3 regions of the Shewanella sp. VK101 genome follow, and region 2 is predicted to be linked to each of the others. Evidence: predicted binding sites of a transcription regulator. Region 2 holds the regulator's gene; each other region holds the start of a gene.
The links. Region 2 encodes sigma-54, which starts transcription at its own class of promoters, with help from an activator protein. Its sites were predicted from a motif close to GTTGGCACGNNNNTNGNNT; they were not measured.

Region 1 (5,032 bases), 2.5 Mb from region 2:
TCTCATCATGGCCGCGAATGGATCCCGGTAAGGGAAGCCGCCAATATGTCCAATCGTATGGAGCATATTCTGCAGGCCATGCCTTCGGGCGTCGTTATCCTCAATGGTGACGGCTTGGTCAGTGAAGCCAACCCGGTTGCCGAATCTTTGTTGGGTGTTCCTCTGGTTGGCCAGCGCTGGCTGACTATCATCAATCGCGCCTTTGCGCCGCAAAAAGACGATGGTCATGAAGTCTCCCTGCGTAATGGCCGCCGGGTGAAGCTGGCGATTACGCCTCTGACCCCGGAGCAGGGGCAGCTGATTATGCTGACCGATCTCACCGAAACCCGACTGTTGCAGCAAAACCTTTCCCACCTTGAACGCTTGTCTGCGCTCGGGAAAATGGTCGCCACTCTGGCGCATCAAATACGCACTCCTCTGTCTGCCGCTTTACTCTATGCCGCCAACTTGGGCAGTCCAAGGCTGGATGCCGGCTCCAGAGAGCGTTTTCAGGGCAAATTACTCGACCGGCTTTCCGAGCTGGAGCAGCAGGTCAATGATATGTTGTTGATTGCCAAAGGTAAGCAAGAGGAAGCCTGCGATAGAGTGCCGTTCTCGACGGTGCTGGAAAAAGTCATGGCCAACTGTGAGCCCATCGCTGCCAGGCAAAATGTTGAATTGAGCCTGCAAATTGAAGGCGATAGCGAGATGCAGGTCAATCTTCATGGCTTGAGTTCTGCCATCAATAATCTGGTGATCAATAGCCTGGAAGCCGGCGCCACAAGAGTCATTTTGCGCCTGAGCTGCGATCAGGCTCTGCGCCTCGATGTGATAGATAACGGCAAGGGCCTGGACAGCAAGATGCAAAAGCAGGTGCTGGAGCCTTTTTTCACCACCAAGCGTCAGGGCACAGGGCTTGGGCTGGCTGTGGTGCAGTCAGTGGTGCGCAGCCACGGCGGCAAATTGGACCTCAGCTGTAAGCTGGGTGCAGGTTGTACCGTCACGCTGACATTCCCGTTAACGACAGACTCTCAAGGAGGCGTGGCATGAGCGAAGCAAAAATTTTGTTGGTGGAAGACGATGCCGCGCTTCGGGAAGCACTGCTCGATACCTTGCTGCTCGCCAGTTATGAGTGTGTCGATGTCGCCAGCGCCGAAGAAGCGATAACCGCTTTGAAAGGTAATCGTTTTGATATGGTGATAAGCGATGTGCAGATGGAAGGTATCGGCGGTATGGGGCTGCTGGATTATCTGCGTCAGCAACATCCGCAGCTGCCGATCCTGTTGATGACAGCCTATGCCACCATCGACAATGCCGTCAGCGCAATCAAGCTGGGGGCCGTGGATTATCTCGCCAAGCCGTTTGCCCCTCAGGTATTGCTCAATCAGGTGAGTCGCTATTTACGTCCCAAGGTGGTTAGCGGCGGCCCAGTGGTGGCCGATGAAAAGAGCCTGGCCTTGCTGGCACTGGCGCAGCGGGTGGCCGCCTCAGAAGCCTCTGTGATGATAAGTGGCCCCAGCGGTTCGGGTAAAGAAGTGCTGGCTCGCTACATTCATCAGCACAGCCAAAGGCCTGACGGGCCTTTTGTGGCGATTAACTGCGCCGCCATCCCGGAAAATATGCTGGAAGCCACCTTGTTTGGTTACGAGAAAGGCGCCTTTACCGGGGCTTATCAGGCTTGTCCCGGTAAGTTTGAACAGGCTCATGGCGGCACTCTGTTGCTCGATGAAATTTCCGAGATGGAGCTGGCATTGCAGGCCAAGCTGCTGCGGGTGCTGCAGGAGCGTGAGGTTGAACGTTTGGGTGGGCGCAAGACCATCAAGCTCGATGTCCGGGTGCTGGCAACCTCCAACCGGGAGCTGAAAGAGATGGTGGCCAAGGGCGAGTTTCGCGAAGACCTTTATTACAGGATCAATGTGTTTCCGCTTGCCTGGCCGGCACTGAACCAAAGACCGGCGGATATCATCCCGTTGGCCAAACATCTGTTGGCGCGTCACGCTGAAAACGCGGCGATTAACCCGGTGCCAGCTCTCAGTGATGCTGCAGTGCGGCGTTTGTTGGCCCACCGCTGGCCGGGGAATGTCCGTGAGCTGGATAACGTGATCCAGCGGGCGTTGATCTTGAGTCAAGGGCAGATAGAAGCGGGCGATATTATTATCGATTTGCAGGATGTTGCTTTGGGAGATACCACAGCCCCGGAAACACCGGAGGCGCTTGGTGATGAGCTCAAGGCTCAGGAGCATGTGATTATTCTCGAGACTCTGGCCCAGTGTCAGGGCAGTCGCAAGCTGGTGGCCGAGAAATTGGGGATCAGTGCCCGCACTCTCAGATACAAGATGGCGCGCATGCGCGAGATGGGCATAGAGGTGCCCGCCTGAGTCATCTCCAAAGCGGCCGTTAGGCCGCTTTCCAATTCCAGTGTTTTTCCTCAGGCCCTGGGTGAATTCAGGGCGTTTACCTAGCTTAACTTTGACTATTCCATTTTTGGCAAACTAATTGCATAGAGTCTGGTAACCCAGATTTTTCGTCAATTCGCTGACGACAGGAGTGAGAAGATGCAAATAGGTGCCAATTCTTTATTGCAAGAAATGCAATCACTTAAAGGTGAAATTGCCCCAACGGGATTTCAGTCTTCGCCTGTACGCCAGGTGGGTAATACCACAGGAACTGATTTCGGCCAATTACTGGCCCAGGCCGTAGGCAATGTCAGTGAGTTGCAAAGCACATCATCCAATCTGGCCACCCGGCTGGAGATGGGCGACACCACAGTGTCTCTGTCTGACACTGTCATTGCCCGCGAGAAAGCCAGCGTCGCATTCGAGGCCACAGTGCAGGTGCGCAACAAGCTGGTCGAAGCCTACAAAGAGATTATGAGCATGCCTGTTTAAGGCCTGCTTGCATCACAGATCCCGGATAACAGGAACGCACCGTGAGCACAGAATTAGTAGCAGGATCCAATGTTTCCGCCGGTGGAACAACGCTGGAAGGGGTCCAACAGGAAAACAAGTCGGGTGTATTGGGCTCCCTCGGTGGAGTGGATATGCTGCGGCAGATCACCATGATCCTGGCATTGGCTATCTGTCTGGCTCTGGCGGTATTTGTGATGATCTGGGCCCAGGAGCCAGAATATCGGCCACTGGGCAAGATGGATACCCAGGAGATGGTGCAGGTACTCGATGTGCTGGATAAGAACCGGGTACCGTACAAGATTGAAGTCGATGTGATCACTGTGCCTGAAGACAAGTATCAGGACGTGAAGATGATGCTGAGCCGCGCCGGCATAGATTCCAGTGCCGAGGCCAAGGATTATCTGAGCCAGGATTCCGGCTTTGGTGTCAGTCAGCGGATGGAACAGGCCAGGCTGAAGCAGAGTCAGGAGATGAACCTGGCGCGGGCGATTGAAGAGCTCAATAGTGTCAGCCGTGCCAAGGTGATCCTGGCGCTGCCGAAGGAAAATGTGTTCGCCCGCAATCGCGCCAAACCCAGTGCCACAGTAGTGGTCAATACCCGTAGGGGCGGTTTGGGACAGGAAGAGGTTGATGCGATAGTCGATATCGTTGCCTCAGCGGTTCATGGCATGGAACCCAGCCGGGTTACAGTGACAGACTCCAACGGCCGCTTGCTGAACTCAGGCAGTCAGGATGGGGTGTCAGCCCGTGCCAGACGCGAGCTTGAGCTGGTACAGCAAAAAGAAAACGAATACCGCACCAAGATTGACTCGATTCTGATGCCGATCCTCGGTCCGGAAAACTTCACTTCCCAGGTGGATGTCAGCATGGACTTCACCGCGGTCGAGCAAACTGCCAAGCGTTTCAACCCGGATCTGCCATCACTTCGCAGTGAAATGACAGTGGAAAACAACAGCGTTGGTGGCAGCAGTGGCGGCATCCCCGGAGCCCTTTCCAATCAGCCGCCGATGGAGTCCAATATTCCTGAAAACGCTGCCGATGCCGCAGAAAGCAGCAGTGTTACTTCAGGCAACAGCCATAGGGAAGCGACCCGTAATTTTGAGCTGGATACCACCATCAGCCATACCCGTCAGCAGATAGGTGTGGTACGCCGGGTCAGTGTCTCAGTGGCGGTTGACTACAAGGCAGGTGCTGCCGGTGAAAATGGGCAGGTTGCCAGAGTGCCTCGCACAGGTGAAGAGATGGCCAATATCCGCCGCTTGCTGGAAGGCGCCGTTGGCTTCAACAGCCAAAGGGGCGATATGATAGAAGTGGTGACTGTGCCCTTTATGGATCAGCTGGTTGAAGACCTGCCTGAGCCACCGCTGTGGGAGCAGCCCTGGTTCTGGCGGGCGATGAAACTCGGCATAGGTGCCTTGGTGATTTTGGTGCTTATCCTGTTCGTGGTGCGTCCCATGCTCAAACGCCTCATCTATCCCGATGGCCAGAATATGCCGGACGAACCTGCGCTGGGGCACGAGCTGGCAGATATTGAAGATCAGTACGCTGCCGACACCCTGGGTATGCTCAACCGCCCTGAAAGTGAATACAGCTATGCCGATGACGGTTCGATTCTGATACCGGATCTGCACAAAGATGATGATATGATTAAGGCCATACGTGCTCTGGTGGCCAATGAACCTGAACTGTCCACCCAAGTGGTGAAGAACTGGTTGCAAGAAGATGCCTGAAAAAAAAGCGGATAAACCAGCCGAGAGCGGCTTCGACGTCAAGAATCTCAACGGGATTGAGAAGACCGCCATTTTGTTGCTGAGTCTCAGTGAAGCCGATGCGGCCTCTATTCTCAAACACTTGGAACCCAAACAGGTTCAAAAGGTGGGTATGGCCATGGCGGCCATGCAGGAGTTCGGCCAGGAGAAGGTGGTTGCGGTTCATAAGCTGTTTCTGGATGATATCCAGAAATACTCCTCCATAGGCTTTAACAGCGAAGAGTTTGTGCGTAAGGCACTGACTACCGCATTGGGTGAAGACAAGGCCGGTAACCTTATCGAGCAGATTGTCATGGGCAGCGGCGCCAAAGGCCTCGACTCGCTCAAGTGGATGGACGCCAGACAGGTGGCGACTATTATCCAGAACGAACACCC
Region 2 (5,032 bases):
TGCGGGTTTCGCTGTAGCGCTTCAGCAGCACCTTATCCGAGGCGTTGAGAAAGAAACTGGTCAGTTGGGTGTTTTCCGGCAAGGCCGCCAACTGTTGTTCCAGCACCTTTTCCTGATCCGGCATATTGCGCACATCTATGCTGATGGCGACCAGATCATTGCTGCCACGGAGGTTTTCCAACAGGCTGCCAATCATGGGCAGGGGGAGATTATCCACACAGTAGTAACCCAGGTCTTCGAGTACCCTGAGGGCAACGGATTTTCCGGAACCGGAGCGGCCTGAGACTATGGCGAGTTTCATCCTGTGATCACCTGATAGAGTTCTGTTTCGTCGCTGGATTTTCGCAACTGCTTGAGTATCGCCTTATCGCTGAGCTTTTCAGCCATGGCGGATAGGGTACTCAGGTGTTGCTGACATTGATCTGCGGGCACCAGGAGGGCGAACAGTATGTCCACCGGCTGGTTGTCTATGGCATCGAAGGCGATAGGCTCTTCGCATTTGACCAACACGGCAATCGGCTCTGTAATGTCCGGTAGTCTGCCATGCGGAATCGCAATACCATTACCTATACCTGTGCTCCCCATCTTTTCGCGGGCCAAAAGGCTTTCAAAAATCGCTTGAGAGGAAAGGGTGGGGTACTGGGCGCTAGCGAGATCGCTAATCAGCTCCAGTACCTTTTTCTTACTGCCCGGAGTGGCACAGGTAGTGCACTCCGGCCGCAGGATGGTACTCAGTTCCATCGTTAGTGTTTTGTCAGCTTTTCTTTGTGTTTAATGACCTGACGATCCAATTTATCAATCAGAACGTCGATGGCGGCATACATGTCGGCATGTTCAGAAGTTGCATAGACTTCGCCGCCTGTGAGGTGGATCTTGGCTTCGGCTATCTGTTGCAGTTTTTGTACATTGAGCACAACGTGCACATTATTGATCTGTTCGAAATGGCGTTCAAGTTTAGAAAACTTACTTTCCACGTAGTCACGCAGTGAGTCGGTGATCTCGATATGATGTCCTGTCAGGTTGATTTGCATAGAAAGATTCCTCCAATTTCCAACTGTGGATTTATAAACTCTTACGCTGGTTCGACGGTGGTATCATCATAGCCTCGCGATACTTGGCTATGGTGCGTCTTGCAACGTTGATTCCCTGTTCTGCCAGAAGTTGCGCCATCTTGCTGTCGCTCAAAGGCTTCTTCTGGTTTTCCGCTGCCACGAGCTTCTTGATAAAAGCCCTGATCGCCGTGGAAGAGCATTCTCCGCCATCTTCGGTGCCGACATGGCTGGAGAAGAAGTACTTCAATTCAAATATTCCCCTGGGTGTATGCATATACTTTTGAGTGGTGACCCTGGATATGGTCGATTCATGCATCTCGACCGCTTCGGCAATATCGTTGAGCACCATGGGTTTCATGGCCTCTTCACCATATTCAAAAAATCCCTGCTGGAACTGCACTATACAGTTGGCCACCTTGAGCAGGGTGTCGTTGCGGCTCTCCAGGCTCTTGATAAACCATTTGGCTTCCTGAAGATGACCTCGAATAAACTGGCTGTCTGATTGACTGCGGGCGCTACGAGCCATAGCAGCATACTGCTGATTGATCCCGAGTTTGGGCATACAGTCCGGGTTGAGTTCTACTACCCAGCGGCCGTTTTTCTTCCAGACACTGACATCAGGGATCACATATTCCTCGTCCATCGGCTGCACCAGCAAGCCGGGGCGGGGATTGAGACTCTGGATAAGGTTGATGGCGTCACGCAGCTGATCTTCCTTGAGCTTGGTCTTGCGCATCAGGGTGCGGAAGTCGCGGGCGGCAATGAGATCCAGATGTTCGTCAATCAACAAGCGGGCGTCGGCCAGATGCGGGGTGTCTGCGTTGAACTGTTGCAACTGGATCAGCAGGCATTCGCGCAGATCTCTGGAGGCGATGCCGACAGGATCGAAGTGCTGGATCCGCTTGAGTACTGCCTCGACTTCATCGAGCTCAATCTCAGGGTTGCCCATGGCTTCGAGGATCTCCTCTGTGCTCTGGGTCAGATAGCCCTGCTCGTCGATGGCATCAATAATGGCGGTGGCAATGGCGTCGTCGGTATCGGAAAACGGGGTCAGGTTCTTCTGCCATTCCAGATGTTCATAGAGCCCTTCGCTGGTTTCCCCCTGGAAGGGCATATCATCTTCACGGCCCATGGCCGGCCCGGAGGCACTGGCGGCGGTAAAGACTTCGTCCCAGGTGGTATCCATAGGTAATTCATCCGGCATAGACTCATTGTTCAATGCCTCTGAGGTTTCTACCGTGGAACCATCTTCCTGCTTGGCGCTCAACTCGCCGGCGTCGTTTTCCTTGTGGTTGTCGTCGATAGCGTCATCCTGGTTGTCCTCGGCCATTTCCAACAGAGGGTTGGCTTCCAAGGCTTCCTGGATTTCTTGCTGCAGCTCAAGGGACGACAGTTGCAGCAGGCGAATAGCCTGTTGCAACTGAGGTGTCATGGTCAACTGTTGACCCAGTTTGAGCTGGAGTGACGCTTTCATTATACCGCTAATCCCTACTCGTTATTTTTCAAGGAAAAAATTCAATAATAACAAACTATAATACCCGGAATTGCCACCGGATGACATGATCCTAACTATAGCCTGAATTGTTCGCCTAAGTACACAGCGCGCACTTGCTGGTTGTCCAAGATTTCAGCGGGTGTGCCCTCGGCGATCAACTGCCCATGGCTGACTATGTAGGCTCGCTCACAAACGTCGAGTGTTTCGCGAACATTGTGGTCTGTGATCAGCACTCCCAAACCGCGGGACTTAAGCTGTTCGATGATTTTCTTGATATCGATAACTGAGATGGGATCCACACCGGCGAATGGCTCATCCAGCAGAATGAACTGTGGATTGGCGGCCAATGCCCGGGCGATTTCCACTCGGCGGCGTTCACCGCCGGAGAGGGACATTCCCAGGCTGTCACGTATGTGGGTAATATGGAATTCTTCCAGCAGTTGTTCGAGCTGTTCCTCGCGCTCGTCGCTGTTGAGTTCTTTGCGGGTTTGCAGCACGGCCATGATGTTGTCATGCACCGACAGCTTGCGGAAAATACTGGCTTCCTGTGGCAGGTAGCCTATGCCTTTACGGGCTCGCAGGTGCATGGGATCCAGGGTCAGCTCGTCGTCGTCAATGAAGATACGGCCCTTGTCACTCTGTACCAGCCCAACCACCATATAGAAGGTGGTGGTCTTGCCAGCCCCGTTGGGGCCCAGCAGCCCCACGATTTGGCCGGTATTGACCGACAGGCTGACGTCTTTGACGACGTTGCGTTTCTTGTAACTCTTTGCCAGATTCTGTGCCGTCAGGGTGCTGGTCATTGCGGCTCCTGCTGCTGTTCTTTCTTGTTGAGATCCTGATAGTTTTCTGGCTGGATAACAGTGGTTACCCTGTCTTGGCCTTTGCCGCTGCTTTCCGCTTCCAACTGCTGCTTGTTGATGTCGTATACTATCTTCTCGGCGGTCACTTCACTGCCGTCCTGTTCTACTTTGGCCTGGCCCAGCAGGGTCATGATACGACTGTCTATGTTGTAGTGGATCTCTTTGGCCTTGGCACTGGCCAGACGGCCGTCTTCCAGTTTCTGGGTATAGGTAGCGGGTGAGCCCTTGGCCACCAGGATCCGCTCGCCACTCTTGTCTTCTGTGTAAGCCGTGAGTTCATCGGCCAGCAGTTTCAAACTGCCCTGGGTGACTGTGACAGGCCCGCCGTATACCACACGCTTGTTTTTGATATCGGCAAACTGATTAGCGGCGCTGATCTGTACTTTTTGCAACAGATCTTCTTCAATGGCCAACGCCGACAGGCTTGTGATGCACAAGAGGGCACCGATAAAAAGCTTACTTGGTTTCATAGGTTCCTTTCACCTGACTGGTCAGCTTCACTTGCTGAGCATTGAGATCGGCGTACAGGCCGGATCCCTTGATATTAAAGTCTTTGCCTTCGATCAGGATCTCGCGATCTGAGGTCATGATCATGGTGTCCAGATCCAGCTCCACATAACTGGTTTTCAGGCTCTGGATCGGTTCATTGGGGCTAATGGCGTCGATGATAACATTATTTTCAAGTACTACTCGGTTACTCTTGCGATTGAGCCTGCCTTCGTTGGCAGACAGACGCCACTGTGCCTCGCCCTTGTCCGGATAGACCAGATAAACCGGTTGGTTGAAGAAGGTCTTTTCACTGGCTTCATAATGTTCCATGTGGGCCGCGGCGACCCTACTGGCGACATTGCCCTGCTCATCAAAGTTGACCGAGCGCAGGTCATCGGCGACAAAGTCAGGCCTAACCACATCCACAGGCGCCTCACTCTGTTGAGCGTTGCGCTTGTTCTGCACCTGCCAGTAAAGGATAAGTGCAGTGGAGAAAAACAAAATAATGGCCAGGGTGACCCTATTCATATACTCATTCCGTGGGCATTTTCAAATTTGTCCTGACTGAGCAGGATAAGATCCGCCAGCTCCCGCAGTGCCCCATGGCCGCCGGCAATCTGAGTGACCATGTGGCAGTGCTGCCTTACCCAAGGATGGCCATCGGCCACGCAAACCGCCAGCCCCACTTGCTTCATCACTGGCAAGTCGACAATGTCGTCACCTATATAGGCCACTTGTTCAGGCTCGAGGTCATAGTGCTTAAGCAGCGCCTCATAGGGCTCCAGCTTGTTGTCTATGCCTTGATAAATCTTGTCTACCCCCAGGGCCGTCATGCGGTTTTCGACTATCTGGGACTTGCGGCCGGTGATCACCGCCACCTGAATGCCGCAGGACAGCAGCGAGCGCACCCCATAGCCATCGCGGGTATGGAAGGCCTTCAGCTCTTCGCCGCTGTTGCTCATATAGATGCGGCCATCGGAGAAGACACCGTCGACATCACAGATAAGCAGTTTGATTTTGGCGGCTCTTTGCCAGTTATCTTCGCTTATGGGGCCGTAGAAACCTTGATGACTCATCAGATAACCCCCGCCTTGACCATATCCAGCATATTGAGTGCTCCAATCGGCTCATTG
Region 3 (5,032 bases), 340 kb from region 2:
CGTAGAATACTACTTTGAGAAAGTGGAAGGCCGTAAGGGCTTTGTTAAGTTCCCATGGGATCAAGGCACTACAGTGGAGTCCATGGAAGCTTACTACGATGCCATCGAGTTTGCCGACTGGACTCACGCTCTGTCCAAGACTCCTATGCTGAAGGCACAGCACCCAGGTTATGAAACCTGGCAGCTGGGGGTTCACGGTAAGAACAACGTGACCTGTGTTGACTGTCACATGCCGAAAGTAACCAACGACAAGGGTCGTAAGTTCACCGATCACAAAGTGGGTAATCCTTTCGACCGCTTCGAAGAAACCTGTGCTCAGTGCCACACACAGAGCAAAGAGTTTATGGAGAACCTGACTGCCGAGCGTAAAGCCAAAGTTAAAGAGCTGAAGCTGAAGGCTGAAGATCAAATCGTCAAGGCACACTTCGAAGCTGCTGCCGCCTGGAAAGCCGGTGCGACAGAAGCCGAGATGAAGCCAATCCTGACTGATATCCGTCATGCTCAATGGCGCTGGGATTATGCTATCGCCTCTCACGGTGTCGCGGCTCACGCTCCTGATGAAGCGCTGCGGGTACTGGGTACTGCGGTTGACAAGGCTGCCAATGCCCGGGTGAAACTGGCGCAGCTGCTGGCCAAGAAAGGTATCGTTGAGCCTGTCGCTCTGCCTGATATCTCCACCAAGGCCAAGGCTCAGGCTGCTCTGGGTATGGACATGAAGAAGATGGTTTCCGACAAGGAAGACTTCAAGAAAAATGTTCTGCCTAAGTGGGATGCTGAAGCCAAGAAGCGTGAAGCAACCTACAAGTAACAGTCGTTAACATAACGAAATGAAAAATCCCCGCACCGCGGGGATTTTTTTATCTTACAAGCCAGCAGTGGTAGCCAGTGAGTGATTACAGGCTTATTTGATCAGCTTAAGCAGAGCCTTAAAGCGTTCACCTTCTGCCTGATGTTGCAGTTCAAACAGTAAAGATTCGCTGTTGTTGAGCCTGGCTCCCTGCTGCTTCATCATCTCTATTCCCAAGCGTTTGTTGCTTTCACTGCGGGAGCTGACGGCATCGGCTATCAAGTGCACATCGAAACCCTGCTCAATAAGATCACCACAGGTTTGATAGACACAGACATGGGTCTCTATCCCGGCCAGCAGTACCTGTTTGCGGCCCGTGCTCAACAGTGCCTCACGGAACGCCGGGCAGTGCCAGCCACTGAAGTGATGCTTGGCAATCGGCGAATTGGTCTTGGATAGCAGGGCGGCCAGCGACTCTGTAGTGGGGCCGAGCTTCTGCGGCAACTGTTCCAGCCAGAGCACTGGGATATCAAACAAGGCCGTGCCTTCTATCAGCATGGCCAGTTGTTGATGCAACTGTTCACTCTTGTCCATTATCTGCGCCAGTTTGCCCTGAACATCCACTATGACCAGCACACATTCTTCCGCTTTTAGCATCTTGTTCTCCTTCAGGTTGGTCTTAGGACAGGTGCAAACGAGTCCTTCTTTCACTTCAGTCAACGACAGGACATTCAGTTAACGTCAGTACAGGGCTTAAGCCAATAGGCCTTAGGTCGTAGATGATTGCGCTTTTTTTGTGCGCCCAAGCCTTACTTGCACTTAATTGGTGCATATCTGCAGCTCTCAACCTGGCCCGTAAAAGCTAACTCTTTATAAAACAAAAAATTAACATTTTGGCCTGATGCTTGAATTGCTTTTGGCATAACACCAATACAGCAAGGCGATTCTGGAGGTCTGGATGAAATTAGTCAGCGCAATCATTAAGCCGTTCAAGCTTGATGATGTCCGCGAAGCGATTGCGGGCATAGGCATTGAGGGGATGACGGTCACCGAAGTCAAAGGTTTTGGCCGACAAAAGGGGCATACAGAGCTCTATCGGGGAGCCGAGTATCAGGTGGACTTTCTGCCCAAGGTTAAGCTCGAGATCGCCACCAAGGCGGAGAATCTTGAGCACCTGCTGGAGGTCATCACCAACGCCGCCCATACCGGCAAAATAGGTGACGGCAAGATCTTTGTGACAGATCTGGAACAGGTTATCCGTATTCGTACGGGCGAAACAGACACAGAAGCGCTGTAAGGAGGAGAAGATGGAAGAACTGAGCAAATTGGGTACTACGGTCACAGAGTTGCGTTTTGCGCTGGACACCTTTTACTTTCTGATCTCCGGCGCGCTGGTGATGTGGATGGCGGCGGGTTTCGCCATGTTGGAGGCCGGGTTGGTGCGTTCCAAAAACACCACAGAGATACTCACCAAAAACATCTGTCTCTATTCAATCGCCTGTATCACCTACCTGATTGTGGGTTACAACATCATGTATGTGGACAATGGCGAGGGCGGCTGGCTGCCGAGCATCAGCACCTTGATAGGATCTCAAGCTGCCGACGCCGACCATGCGCTGGAGTCTGATTTCTTCTTCCAGGTGGTATTTGTGGCTACAGCCATGTCGATTGTTTCCGGCGCCGTGGCCGAGCGCATGCGCCTGTGGGCTTTCCTGGCATTCAGCCTGGTAATGACGGCAGTCATCTATCCGGTGGAAGGTTACTGGACCTGGGGCGGTGGTTTCCTTTCCGAAGCCGGCTTTGTCGACTTTGCCGGTAGCGGCATAGTGCATATGGCCGGTGCAGCCGCGGCCTTGGCCGGTGTCTTGCTGCTGGGGGCCCGTAAAGGTAAATATGGCGCCAATGGCCAGGTTAACCCTATCCCGGGATCCAACCTGCCGCTGGCAACCCTGGGGACTTTTATCCTCTGGATGGGCTGGTTCGGTTTCAACGGTGGTTCTCAGTTACTGGTCTCTGATGCCGAGAATGCCAGTGCCGTGGCCAAAGTCTTCGTCAACACCAATTCGGCGGCGGCCTTCGGCGCGGTATCTGCACTGATCGTCTGTAAGATGGTGTGGGGCAAGGCCGACTTGACCATGATACTCAATGGTACTTTGGCTGGTTTGGTGGCTATCACGGCCGATCCATTGTCGCCCTCTCTGCCTATGGCGGGTGTGATAGGCCTGGTAGCCGGCGGTTTGGTGGTGTTCTCCATCGTGGGCTTTGACCGCATCAAGGTAGATGATCCTGTCGGGGCTATCTCGGTGCACGGGGTCGCCGGCTTCTTCGGTTTGATGATGGTGCCTCTGTCCAATGCCGATGCCAGTGTGACAGGGCAACTGTTTGGCGCTGCGGTGATCTCTGCCTGGGTGTTCCTGGCGTCATTGCTGGTGTGGGGCGCCTTGAAAGTGACCATGGGGATCCGGGTGACCGAAGAGGAAGAGTACAACGGTATGGACGCGTCGGATTGCGGTATCGATGCCTATCCTGAGTTTGTGACTGTCAAGAACGCCAATTGATAAGCCAAGAACGCCAATTGATAAGCCAAGAACGCCAACTGAGAGGCCATGAGTGTTCTTGAGAGATCAAGCAAGCTTCCTTAATCTTTAAGCCATCTCTTGTGAGATGGCTTTTGGTTAGAGCTGGCTTTGGGATTACCGGCCTTGTTGTTACCTGGCTTGGCGGGAGTCGGCCAGGAAAAGCGCATTTTGGGGCTATGGCGCTTGATGACAGACGCTCTTGGGGGCAGACTGAAAGCAGAAACAGCCTGGAGCCTAAGGGGATGGCGATGAAGACTCTCAGTGTAATGAAGCTGACCGGTACTTTTCTCTGCACTTTGTTCAGTACCTTGCTGTGGCTTGGCAATGCCGAGGCAGGACAAGTGGTGGTTCGTGATGCCAGTGAGCCCTTCGATGCCTTTGCCGTCAGGGATGAATTACTGCGTCAGCATGAGTGGCAGGAACTACTGCGCTCGCAGCAGCAACTGGAGATCCTGCGCAGCCTGCCTGCTATATGTGTTCCTTACATGCGCCCCTATCGCTACTTTTCCTGCGATGGCCATTTTTATCGCCCCTATCTTTACCGGCAACAGCAGCTCTATATTGGGATCCCCAAGCCGGGTTCCGAAGTTATCGCTCCCGGAAATGAAGGCTTGAACTAGGGGATATTCACATTTTGTCACCCTTTGGCGCGGCAGGAGTGGCCAGTCTGACTTAAGCTTTCAGTAAAGAAGCCTTAACTCAGGAGGCCCTATGTTCTCAGGCACTTTCTCAAGCGCTTTCTCCGGCCCTCTCATTCGTGCTCTCTCTGGCGCTCTATCCGCTACCATGTTGAGTCGCTTAATTGGTGCGGTTTTGCTGCTGCTATTTTGCGGTTGCAGCAGTACCCCGGTGCCAAGCAAGATGGCCCTTGGCAGCCTGTTTCAGGATAACCAATTCAAAGAGGTTGGGAATATCCCCGAGCCCGCCGAGTTATTCGCCTTGCCTCCCGAGGCGGTGCAGTTGCTCAGAGGTGCCTATAGCCGCAGCGCACTCATGTCCAATCAGGAGTTGGCCCACGAGTGGTTGGCTGACTATATCCATGCCGACAAGGGCGGCTTTCGCTATCAGGACAACTACACCCGCACCGCCGCCGAAACCTTTCACGACAGGGCCGGAAACTGCATGTCACTGGTGATCCTGACGGCGGCCATGGCGCAACAACTGGGGATAGAAGTTGAATTTCGTGATGTGGAAGTGCCCCCGGTCTGGGATCGCCAAGGCGCCTTTTATCTGGTCAATGGTCATATCAATCTCAAGCTATACCCGCCCAAGAATAATCATGTCTTCCATGTCACCGAGCGTTCCATTCTGGTGGATTTCCTGCCCGAGCGTGCTGTGCGCAGCTATAAGGTCAATAAGATCAGCCAAGGTACTGTGGTCGCCATGTATTACAACAATGCGGCGGCCGAGGCATTGATCAATGAGAATTGGGATCTCGCATACGGCTTGCTGAAAAAGAGCTTGCAACAGCAGAGTCTGTTTATTCCGGCGCTCAACAGCCTGGCGGTGCTCTATCGCGCCAGGGGCATGGAACAGATGGCCGAGCGGGTCTACCGCTATGCGTTGACGCTTGAGCCGGAAAACATGACTACCCTCTATAACCTGGCGGTCATGCTGAGTAGCCAGGATAGACTGGATGAATGGGCCGAAGTGCACAAGGTACTGG

Region 1: fliE (flagellar hook-basal body complex protein FliE) is a predicted target of sigma-54. The motif match lies at 2,463-2,481, and genes of this name have one in related genera.
Region 3: glnK (P-II family nitrogen regulator) is a predicted target of sigma-54. The motif match lies at 1,680-1,698, and genes of this name have one in related genera.

The regions. Positions count from the first base shown of each region.
Region 1 covers NZ_CM151402.1:3,249,745-3,254,776, reverse strand. Annotated here, with positions in the region: gene ACSHSR_RS14460 (sensor histidine kinase) at 1-1,029, shown strand, start outside; gene ACSHSR_RS14455 (sigma-54-dependent transcriptional regulator) at 1,026-2,357, shown strand; gene fliE (flagellar hook-basal body complex protein FliE) at 2,535-2,867, shown strand; gene fliF (flagellar basal-body MS-ring/collar protein FliF) at 2,909-4,618, shown strand; gene fliG (flagellar motor switch protein FliG) at 4,611-5,032, shown strand, end outside.
Region 2 covers NZ_CM151402.1:766,152-771,183, forward strand. Annotated here, with positions in the region: gene rapZ (RNase adapter RapZ) at 1-301, opposite strand, end outside; gene ptsN (PTS IIA-like nitrogen regulatory protein PtsN) at 298-741, opposite strand; gene hpf (ribosome hibernation promoting factor) at 744-1,031, opposite strand; gene ACSHSR_RS03475 (RNA polymerase factor sigma-54) at 1,063-2,526, opposite strand; gene lptB (LPS export ABC transporter ATP-binding protein) at 2,622-3,350, opposite strand; gene lptA (lipopolysaccharide transport periplasmic protein LptA) at 3,347-3,880, opposite strand; gene lptC (LPS export ABC transporter periplasmic protein LptC) at 3,867-4,427, opposite strand; gene kdsC (3-deoxy-manno-octulosonate-8-phosphatase KdsC) at 4,424-4,975, opposite strand; gene ACSHSR_RS03500 (KpsF/GutQ family sugar-phosphate isomerase) at 4,975-5,032, opposite strand, start outside.
Region 3 covers NZ_CM151402.1:1,108,680-1,113,711, forward strand. Annotated here, with positions in the region: gene nrfA (ammonia-forming nitrite reductase cytochrome c552 subunit) at 1-808, shown strand, start outside; gene ACSHSR_RS04970 (hydrolase) at 902-1,444, opposite strand; gene glnK (P-II family nitrogen regulator) at 1,746-2,084, shown strand; gene ACSHSR_RS04980 (ammonium transporter) at 2,095-3,345, shown strand; gene ACSHSR_RS04985 (hypothetical protein) at 3,615-3,986, shown strand; gene ACSHSR_RS04990 (tetratricopeptide repeat protein) at 4,153-5,032, shown strand, end outside.